DNA from 3 places in the Kitasatospora sp. NPDC093102 genome. Region 2 is predicted to be linked to each of the others. Evidence: riboswitches for the same ligand, from Rfam matches in the RefSeq annotation. Region 2 holds a riboswitch; each other region holds the start of a gene.
The links. Region 2 has a riboswitch for cobalamin ahead of AB0O11_RS06855 (iron ABC transporter permease). Riboswitches for the same ligand answer to the same signal wherever they lie in the genome.

Region 1 (3,264 bases), on a different contig from region 2:
CTCCACACGTTGGGGTGCAGGACGACGGCCACCGTGTACTCGTCGGCGGGCAGTTGGCGGACCAGCCGCTGGGGCAGGTCGGGACGGCTGCCGAATAACGAGTGCTCGCTCCAGGTGGAGCTGACGACGACGAGCCGTCGGTCGCCGGTGGCGCCGAGCGCGGCGCGGTAGCCGTCGCGGGAGCGCCGGCTGCCGAGCATCCGGTCGAAGCACGGGTCGCCGACCACCTTGGCGACGTCGAGCGCCTCGGGGCAGGAGATCCGCAGCCGGTCCAGCTGTTCGGGGTGGGAGAGGCCGAGGACGTCCACGAACACCCGTCCGCGGTGGGTGAGTTCGTTGCGGGACAGGCCGGCGGCGCTGATCGTGTCGCCGGTGGACTCGGTGACCAGGCGGTTGTAGCCGGCGCCGTGCGGGAGGACGACGAGGCGGGCGTCCAGGCGGTGCATGGAGGAGTGGACGGCGCAGGCGACGGCCAGGTCGAAGTGGCGGCGGACGGCGTCCTCCCAGTCCAGCACGGTGAAGCCGGGCAGGCCGTGGAGGTACTCGTCCAGGGCGCGGTCGGCGAAGGCGGAACCGGGGTTGACGGTGAAGTAGAGGTCGATGCCGTGCGGGCCCAGCAGGGAGAGGACGTCCAGGACCCGGGTGGCGGAGGTGAGGGTGCGGGCGACCGCCAGCACGCGGGCCTTGACCGGGTCGGTGTTCCAGCGGTCGGCGGGCCAGGCGTGGGGGTGGGACGGCACACCATGATCGTACTGGCAGGGGCGGCCTCCGGCGCGCCGCGCCCTTCCCGGGAATCGGCCGGCCCGAGGGGGAGTCAGCCCGCGGCCGCGCTGGGTTCGTGGTGCTCGGCGGCGGCGCACTCGTCCAGGAGGGGGCGCATGGCGTCGTCCACGAGCCGGTAGCGCACCACTCGTCCGTCTCGGTCGCCGGTGACCACGCCGGCCGTGCGGAGCAGCCGCAGGGCCTGGGAGACGGCGGGGTCGCGCATGCCGGTGGCGACCGCGAGGTCGGTGACGGCGAGCGGGCCGGCCCGGTGGAGGGCCAGCAGCAGGGCGAGCCGCCCGGGGTCGGCGAGCAGGGAGAACCGCTCGGCCCAGGACCGGACGTGCGCGGGGTCGCCGATCGCGGCGATGGCCTCGCAGACCCGGTGCCCGTCGATGGTGCGGTGGCCCGCGCGGTCGGCCGGTACGAGATGCATGCGGACATTCTTGCAGGCGGATCCCTGTGATCCTGGACACCTGCGCAGGTGCGCAGCCTTGCACGGGTCGGGCCCGGCCCCTACGGTGTAGCCCGCCGTGGTGCTCGGGAAGACCGGTGACGGACCCTCAGGGGTCCCAGCCCGGAGCGGCCCTCGCCACTGTGATCGGGTCGTTCCTCCGCCTGCGGAGGAACGTCGGCCGTACCCACGGAGCCACTGGGCGCCTCGCGCGCCTGGGAAGGCGGGTACGGGCGTCCCGTAAGCCAGGAGACCGGCCACGGCATCTCACGAGGTTTTCCACGAGGTGCTGGAGCGTGATCTGCAGATGACCCTGCCCGAAACCGTTGCCGCCGGGGCGAAGACGGCCCCTTCCGTCCTGCCCGCCTTCAGATGGCGGCGCGAGGACACCGTCCGTACGGCCGGGTTGATGACGGTGATCCTGGCCATGCACGTGGTGGCCTTCGGAACGCTGATCTTCCTGGTCGCACCCGAGAAGTACGCGGTCGGCACCCAGGTCTTCGGGGTGGGCCTGGGCATCACCGCGTACACCCTCGGCATGCGGCACGCCTTCGACGCCGACCACATCGCGGTGATCGACAACACCACCCGCAAGCTGATGGCGGACGGCAAGCGGCCGGTCTCGGTGGGCTTCTGGTTCGCCCTCGGGCACTCCTCGATGGTGGTGCTGATGGCCGCCCTGGTGGCGGGCGGCGCGCAGTTGGCGAACACGCTGATGGACGACGAGTCGACCACCCACAAGTGGCTCGGGATGGTCGGCACGACGGCCTCCGGCGCGTTCCTCTACCTGATCGGCGCGCTCAACCTGGCGGCGCTGCTCGGCATCCTCAAGGTGTTCCGGGCGATGCGGGCCGGGCGGTTCGACGAGGAGGAGCTGGAGGCGCACCTCGACTCGCGCGGCTTCATGGCCCGGGTGCTGAACCGAGCGACCCGTTCGATCACCCGGCCGGGGCAGATGTTCCCGGTGGGCATGGTGCTGGGCCTGGGCTTCGACACCGCGACCGAGGTCACCCTGATGGTGATGGCCGGCTCGGGTGCGGCCTCCGGCCTGCCCTGGTACGCGATCGTCTGCCTGCCGCTGCTGTTCGCGGCCGGGATGAGCCTGTTCGACACCCTGGACGGGACGTTCATGAACTTCGCGTACCAGTGGGCCTTCGCCAACCCGGTCCGGAAGGTGTACTACAACCTGACCATCACTGGTCTGTCGATCGCGGTGGCCTTCATCATCGGCACCATCGAGCTGGTCGGGGTGCTGCACGAGAAGCTCGATCTGACCGACCCGGTCTCCGGGTTCATCGCGGACATCTCGCTGGACAACGTCGGCTACGCCATCGCCGGGCTGTTCGTGGTGGTCTGGGCGATCGCGATCGGGTACTGGAAGCTCGCCCGGGTCGAGCAGCGCTGGACGCCCGAGAACTCGTGACTCAGGCGGCCGCGAGCAGCAGCGTGCCCGCGACGGCGAGCTGACCCTGGTCCACGACGGTGCGGACCATCCGGTGCCGGCCGGCGGCACGGTCTCCTTCGACGCCTCGTACGCGCACGTCTACCGCAATACGGGGGAGCGGGTGCTGCGGCTGACCATGGTGGTCTCCGTCCCGCCGCCGCGCTGAGCCGTCGAGCGGACGGAACGGCGCCTCCCCGGGCTCGGGGAGGCGCCGTTCGTGTGTGCGGGGTCAGCGCTCCTCACGGAAGTCGACGTGCCGGCCGGCCGCCGGGTCGTACTTGCGCAGGACCATCCGGTCCGGGTCGTTGCGGCGGTTCTTGCGGGTCACGTACGTGAAGCCGGTGCCGGCGGTGGAGCGGAGCTTGATCACCGGGCGCAGTTCGCTGCGGGCCATCGGGCGTCCTCCTGGGGTCCGGGGTGCCGGGTCTCGTGCGTCGGGCCGGGACCGTACACCGAAATGGAAGCCATTTTCGTGCATTCCAACGCGAGCCCGGCCCTGCCCATTCCCGGACGCCAGGAAGCGTCCATGTCCGCCCACCGGCTGCCGGCCCGGCTTCGGCAGCACGATCCCGCACCGCCGCGGGGCCCGTTCGACCCGGACGAG
Region 2 (3,264 bases):
GCCCTCGCCGACGAGTCCGACCTGCCCCGGCTGCGGGCGGTGCGGACCCGGCTGCGCGGGGTCTTCGAGGCCGCCGCCGACGGCGACGAGGTCCGCGGCGTCGACCTGCTGAACAGCCTGCTGATGGAGTACCCCGTCAGCCCGCTGATCTCCGGGCACGACCACCTGGACGACGCCGGGCGGCCGCGCTGGCACCTGCACCTGGCCGACAACTCGCCCACCGCCACCGCGCACTTCAGCGCCGTCGCCTGCATGGGCCTGGCCGTCCACCTGACCGAGCTGGGCGCCGACCGGCTCGGCATCTGCCAGGCCGCGCCCTGCCGCAACGCCTACCTGGACACCTCGACCAACCGCTCCCGCCGCTACTGCTCGGACCGCTGCGCGACCCGCGCCAACGTGGCCGCCTACCGGGCCCGCAAGCGCCAGGAGGCGGAAGCCGCGGCCCGCGCCTAGCCGGGAACGCGCCCTAGACCTCTTCCACCCAGACGCCGAGCCGACGGGCCAGGCCCGGCACCCGGGCCAGCCGCGGGGCGAGCAGCAGCCGCTCCAGCCGTCGCCCCGGCGCCAGCCAGGCCGGGCTCGGGCGCAGCCGCAGCAGCGCCCGGCCGAGCACCAGCTCGTCCGGGACGGCGCCGTAGCTGCGGCTGTCGCTGTCCACCGGGCGGTTGTCGGAGAGCAGCCACCAGCCCTTGGCCCGGCGCTCGGCGGCCCGCTTCACCACCAGCAGGTCCTGCTGGAACGGGTGGCGGAAGACCACCACCGCGCCCGGCCGGATCGGCGCGCCGTAGCGGACCAGCAGCTGGTCGCCCTCGCGCAGGGTCGGGACCATCGACGGCCCCGCCACGTCGACCAGCCCGAACGGCAGCGCGCCACCGTCCCGGCCCTGCCTCCCGGCTCCGGCGCCCTCCGGCCGCGTGCTCCGCGCCACGACTCCTCCTCCCGATCCGCCCGCCCCCAGTCTGCCGCACGGACCGCCACCTGCTCGATGTCCGGAATACCCCGTTTCCGGGTCCGTCTTTTGCCCTAGGCCCGCCGCCCGACCGCGAAACCGGGAGGGCGGAAGGGTAATCTCGGGCGCGGGAAGACGATCTAAGGAAGGACTCCCATGTTCTCTCGTCTGTTTGCACCGCGCGCCACCGCCCACGCCCACTGCGACCTGCCCTGCGGCGTGTACGACCCGGCGCAGGCCAAGCTCGAGGCCGAGTCGGTCAAGGCCACCCAGGAGAAGTACCAGGCCAACGAGGACCCGCACTTCCGCGCCCGCGCCATCATCATCAAGGAGCAGCGCGCCGAGGCCGTCAAGCACCACATCTCGGTGCTGTGGAGCGACTACTTCAAGGCCCCGCACTTCGAGAAGTACCCGCAGCTGCACCAGCTGATCAACGACACCCTGAAGGCCGCCTCGGCCGCCAAGGCGTCCACCGACCCGGCCACCGGCCAGGCCCTGCTGGACCTGATCGCCGAGGTCGACAAGATCTTCTGGGAGACCAAGCAGGCCTGAGCCTGACGCGTCGCCACCCGGCCGCCCCCGTCCGCACCGCCGGACGGGGGCGGTCGTGCGTTCACGTCCGGTCCGACGCGGTAAGGGTTGCCTGCCCTGAGCGGCTGTTATGCTGCCAGGGCGTCCGAGGGGGAAGTCCGGTGTGAATCCGGCGCTGACCCGCAACGGTGAGCACGGCCCGTACCAGCCCGTACGACCGCGCCAGCCCGATCGCCCTCGGTCGCCGACCTCCCGACAACTCGCCGCGGACTGCGAGGGGAACGGCGCCCCGGCACGCCTCCGGCCCGCGCCCGCCCCGGCGCACCCGCGGCCCGAGGCAAGGCGCACCCGTGAACCGTGCAGTCGGCCCGCCCGCTCGTCGAATACCCGTCGTCCCGCTCGCCGCCGGCCTCGCCGCCGCGCTGCTGCTCTCGCTGGTCTGCGGGGTCGCCCTCGGCTCCTCCGGGCTCGGCCTGCCCCGCGTGCTGCGACTGCTGGGCGCCGGGCTGACGGGCGGCCGGCTGGACGCCGGCGAGGCGGCCGCGTACGCGATCGTCTGGGAGATCCGGCTGCCGCGCACCGTGCTGGCCGCCGTGGTCGGCGCCGGTCTCGCCGCCTGCGGGGTCGCCGTCCAGGCGCTGGTGCGCAACGCGCTGGCCGACCCCTTCGTGCTCGGCATCTCCTCCGGCGCGGCCGTCGGCGCCAACGCCGTGCTGCTGTTCGGCGCCTTCGCCTCGCTCGGGGTGTGGGCGGTCTCCGCCTCCGCCTTCGGCTCCGCACTGGCCGCCATGACGCTGGTCTACCTCGCCGCCCGCACCGCGTACGGGCTCACCCCGCTGCGCCTGGTGCTCACCGGCACCGCCCTGTCCTACGGCTTCTCCGCCACCACCACCCTGATGGTCTTCGCCGCCGACCGCGGCGAGGCCGCCCGGGACGCCATGATGTGGCTGCTCGGCAGCCTCGGCGGCGCCACCTGGGGCAAGGTGCCGATCGCCGCCGTCACGGTGCTGGCCGGCCTCGTCCACCTGACCTGCGCCGCCGGGCGGCTGGACGCGCTCGCCATGGGCGACGAGACCTCCGCCTCGCTCGGCGTGGACCCGGACCGGCTGCGCCGTGAGCTGTTCGTGGTGACCGCCGCCGTCACCGGCACCGTGGTCGCGGTCAGCGGGGCGATCGGCTTCGTCGGGCTGCTGGTGCCGCACCTGGCGCGGATGCTGGTCGGCGCGGGGCACCGCCGGGTGCTGGTGATCGCGCCGCTCGCCGGGGCGCTGCTGCTGGTCTGGGTGGACATCGCCTCGCGCACCCTGCTGGCACCCGCCGAACTGCCTGTCGGGGTGTTCACCGCGGTGCTCGGCGTGCCCGCCTTCCTGGTGATGATGCGCCGCCGCGGCCAGGCCTTCGGAGGCACCCGATGACCGGCGTGACCGAGGCGGCCGGCATGACCGGTGCGACCGGACCGGCGCAGGCCCAGGACCTCGCCGTCGACGCCGTCTCGGTGGAGCTGGCCGGCACCCGGCTGGTCCACGAGGTGAGCCTGGCAGCCGCCGCCGGGCAGGTGGTCGGGCTGGTCGGCCCGAACGGCAGCGGCAAGTCGACCCTGCTGCGCTGCGTCTACCGGGTGCTGAAGCCGGCCGGCGGCGTGGTCCGGCTGGCCGGCGACGACCTGCACGCCCTCACCGCCCGCGAGACGGCCCGCCGGGTGGCCGCGCTGACCCAGGAGCACTCCGCCGAGTTCGACTTCACGGTGGCCGAGGTGGTCGCCATGGGCCGGCTGCCGCACCGCC
Region 3 (3,264 bases), on a different contig from region 2:
GGACGGGGTGGCGGGGTCATGCTGCACGAGAAGTCGGACCGGCCGACTTTTCGCGCATGCCCGGCGAAAAGGCAGAAACGTTCATTCGTGGACGGCGGAATCCTCGCCGGAAAACCCGGTGGGGCTCAGCCGAAACCGCTCGCACGGCCAGGGGGGGCTACAGCAGCGGCGTGAGCCAGCGGCGGAGGAGCTCGGTGTAGTGGTCGGGGGCGGTGTTCCAGAGGGTGGCGTGGTCGGCGCCGGGGAACGTCTGGAGGCTGACCACGTCGGGGCGGGCGGCAGCCAGCTTCTCCGCGCTGCCGAAGGGGGCTATCCGGTCCTCGGGGCTGTGCAGCAGGAGAGTGGGCACGCGCAGGTCGGTGCCCTCGGCGATGCGGCCGAAGTCGGCGAGGTCGACGCCGGTGCGGCCCTCGGCGGCGAGGGCGCCGAGTTCGGCGGCGACGCCCTGGAAGCCGGCCCGGGCGGCGTCCCGGCGGGCGGAGGCCGGGAGGTCGAGCACGGGCGAGTCGAGGATCAGCCCGCGGATGGCGTGCGACCAGGCGGAGCGGGCCGCCGTCCGGAGGACCGTGGTCGCCCCGAGGGACCAGCCGTAGAGGATCACCGCGCCCGCACCGCTGTCGAACGCCAGCCCTACCGCCGACTCGATGTCTCGCCACTCGGTCTCGCCGAAATGGGTCAGCCCGTCGGGGGAGGCGGGGGCGCCCTGGTCGCCGCGGTAGGTGACGGCGAGGGCGGGCAGGCCGAGCCGGTCGAGGACGGGGAGCACCGGGAGGGTCTGCTGGCGGTCGGCTTCGGGGCCGTGCACCAGGATCACCCAGGTGCCGCGTTTGCCGTCGAGCTGCCAGGCGGGCAGCGCACCGAGCTCGCCCTCGGCGATGGTGTCGGCGAAGGCGAGGCCGAACGCCTCGGTGGGGTCGCCGAGGTGGACCCGGGGAGTGAGGCGGACCTCGGTACCGGCGGTGAGGGTGCCCCGGTCGGCACGGACCAGGCGGCGGGTGACGCCCCGTTCGTCGCTGCGCAGGACCTCCTCGACGACCGCGTGCCCACCGTCCGCCCACTCGACCGCCCAGCGGCCGGGGCGCAGGCTCTCGGGGCTGCGGGTGAAGGTGACCCGGCCGGGGGCGAGGCTGTGGACCAGGATCGGACCGGACTCCTGGACGGCGGTCGCCGGACGGACCATCTGCTCGGAGGCCCGACGGCCGATCACCAGCACGGCGGCCCCGACCGCTGCGGCCGCCACGACGGCGGCGGTTCCCCATCGCATTTCGCTCCCCGCTCTGTTGGTCACGGACCGGACGGTGTTCGAGCACCAGTCCACCGGCGCCCCGCCCGCCCGGCCACCGGGCTAGGCCGTCCGGGTGACCCCAGCGGCGACCCGACGGTGCCGGGGAGAGGCCGGCAGCGGGCGGTGAAGGAGTCGACGATGGGGCGACGGGGGGCCTTCCGCGGAGCATGCCACCGGAAGGCCGCCGTGGAGCGCGATACGGCACCGGCCGCCGAACGCGCGAAGCGGCACCGGGCCGATGCCGCGCTGGGCGATCCCACAGGGTGTCAGTCGGCGGCGCCCGCGTGTGACCAACCCCTCCGCGACCTCGGTTGACTCCCGGTTCGGGCCCGTGATGGGATCCTGGGGCCAAACGGAGGCATGGAGAGGAAGCCGGTGGAAGTCCGGCGCGGTCCCGCCACTGTCACCGGGGAGCACGCTCGGAACATCGCCACGGCGGGCCGTCGACGGCCGCTGGAAGGCTCCGGGAGTGCGTTCGACCCGGAAGCCAGGAGACTCTCGCCCCCGTCACGTCGATCCAGGGCGCGGACCCTGAGTGAGGACACGCACGCGATGCAGGCTGCCCCGCCCCGCCGGACTCCGAGCTGCCTTCCGCCGTGCCACCGATGACCCCGCCGGCACCTTCTCCGTCTCCGCGCACGCTGACCTGCGCCGCCGCGTTCGCGCTCGGCGCCGTCGCGGGCTACGCCGCCGACGCCCGCTTCGCCGACCCCCGCCGGGGCCACCCGGTCGCCGTCTTCGGCACCGCCGCGACCCGGCTGGAGCGGAGGCTGTGGCGCGACGACCGCGGTGCCGGGGCCGGGTACACGGCGCTGTGCGTGGGCGCGGTGGCGGCGGGCGCGCTCGCCCTGGACCGTACGGTGGGCCGGCGCCCGCTGGGCCGGGCTGCGCTGGCGGCGGCCGCGACCTGGACGGTGCTCGGCGGCACCTCGCTGACCCGGGAGGCGCGCACCATCGGCCGTTCGCTGACCGCGGGCGACCTCGCGGCCGCCCGCGAGCGGCTGCCGCACCTGTGCGGGCGGGATCCGAGCGCGCTGGACGGGCAGCAGATCGCCCGGGCGGTGGTCGAGTCGGTGGCCGAGAACACGGCCGACGCCGTGGTGAACGCGCTGACCTGGGGCGCCCTGGCCGGCACCCCCGGCCTGCTGGCCTTCCGTGCCGTGAACACCCTGGACGCCATGGTGGGCCACCGCTCGCCGCGCTACGCCCGGTTCGGCTGGGCCTCGGCCCGGCTGGACGACCTGGCGGGCTGGCCGGGAGCCCGGCTGACGGCGCTGCTGACGGTGGCCGCCGCACCCGAGCCCCGGACGGCCTGGCGGGTCTGGCGGCGCGACGGCTCCGCGCACCCGAGCCCGAACGCGGGCCAGGCGGAGTCGGCGTTCGCCGGCGCGGTCGGCGTGCGGCTGGGCGGGACGCTGCAGTACGGCGAGCGGATCGAGCACCGGCCGGTCCTGGGCGCAGAGCTGCGGCCGGTGACGGTGGACGACATCGAGCGGGCCTGCGCGCTCTCCCGGCGGGTGGGCGCACTGGCGCTGGGTACGACGGTCGCGGGGCACGTCCTGCTGCGGGCGTTCCTGGGGAAGAGGGGAAGGGCATGACGAACGCGCTGCTGGTCGCGGGGACGACCTCGGACGCGGGCAAGAGCGTGGTGACGGCCGGGATCTGCCGTTGGCTCGCCCGCCAGGGCGTGCGGGTCGCGCCGTTCAAGGCGCAGAACATGTCGCTCAACTCCTTCGTCACCGCCGACGGCGCCGAGATCGGCCGCGCCCAGGCGATGCAGGCGCAGGCCGCCCGGGTGGAGCCGGAGGCGGCGATGAACCCGGTGCTGCTGAAGCCGGGCGCGGACGGCCGGAGCCAGGTGGTGCTGCTCGGCCGGCCGGTGGCCGAGGTGGGCGCACTGGACTACCGCGAGCGCAAGCCCGTTCTGCTGGAGCGCGCCCTGGAGTGCCTGGCCGACCTGCGCCGCCGCTACGACGTGG

Region 1: linked by a shared signal. The riboswitch ahead of AB0O11_RS12760 (HoxN/HupN/NixA family nickel/cobalt transporter) and the one ahead of AB0O11_RS06855 (iron ABC transporter permease) in region 2 are both predicted to bind cobalamin.
Region 3: linked by a shared signal. The riboswitch ahead of AB0O11_RS31010 (cobalamin biosynthesis protein) and the one ahead of AB0O11_RS06855 (iron ABC transporter permease) in region 2 are both predicted to bind cobalamin.

What each region holds. Positions count from the first base shown of each region.
Region 1 is NZ_JBFBFA010000007.1:126,819-130,082, reverse strand. Features, by position in the region: gene AB0O11_RS12770 (hypothetical protein) at 1-740, opposite strand, end outside; gene AB0O11_RS12765 (metalloregulator ArsR/SmtB family transcription factor) at 815-1,198, opposite strand; cobalamin riboswitch at 1,280-1,493, shown strand; gene AB0O11_RS12760 (HoxN/HupN/NixA family nickel/cobalt transporter) at 1,524-2,639, shown strand; partial or broken gene AB0O11_RS12755 (cupin domain-containing protein) at 2,671-2,826, shown strand; gene rpmG (50S ribosomal protein L33) at 2,890-3,054, opposite strand.
Region 2 is NZ_JBFBFA010000003.1:260,405-263,668, reverse strand. Features, by position in the region: gene AB0O11_RS06870 (CGNR zinc finger domain-containing protein) at 1-453, shown strand, start outside; gene sodX (nickel-type superoxide dismutase maturation protease) at 467-829, opposite strand; gene sodN (superoxide dismutase, Ni) at 1,106-1,501, shown strand; cobalamin riboswitch at 1,569-1,708, shown strand; gene AB0O11_RS06855 (iron ABC transporter permease) at 1,831-2,895, shown strand; gene AB0O11_RS06850 (ABC transporter ATP-binding protein) at 2,919-3,264, shown strand, end outside.
Region 3 is NZ_JBFBFA010000037.1:68,394-71,657, reverse strand. Features, by position in the region: gene AB0O11_RS31015 (alpha/beta hydrolase) at 158-1,264, opposite strand; cobalamin riboswitch at 1,650-1,783, shown strand; gene AB0O11_RS31010 (cobalamin biosynthesis protein) at 1,891-2,883, shown strand; gene AB0O11_RS31005 (cobyric acid synthase) at 2,880-3,264, shown strand, end outside.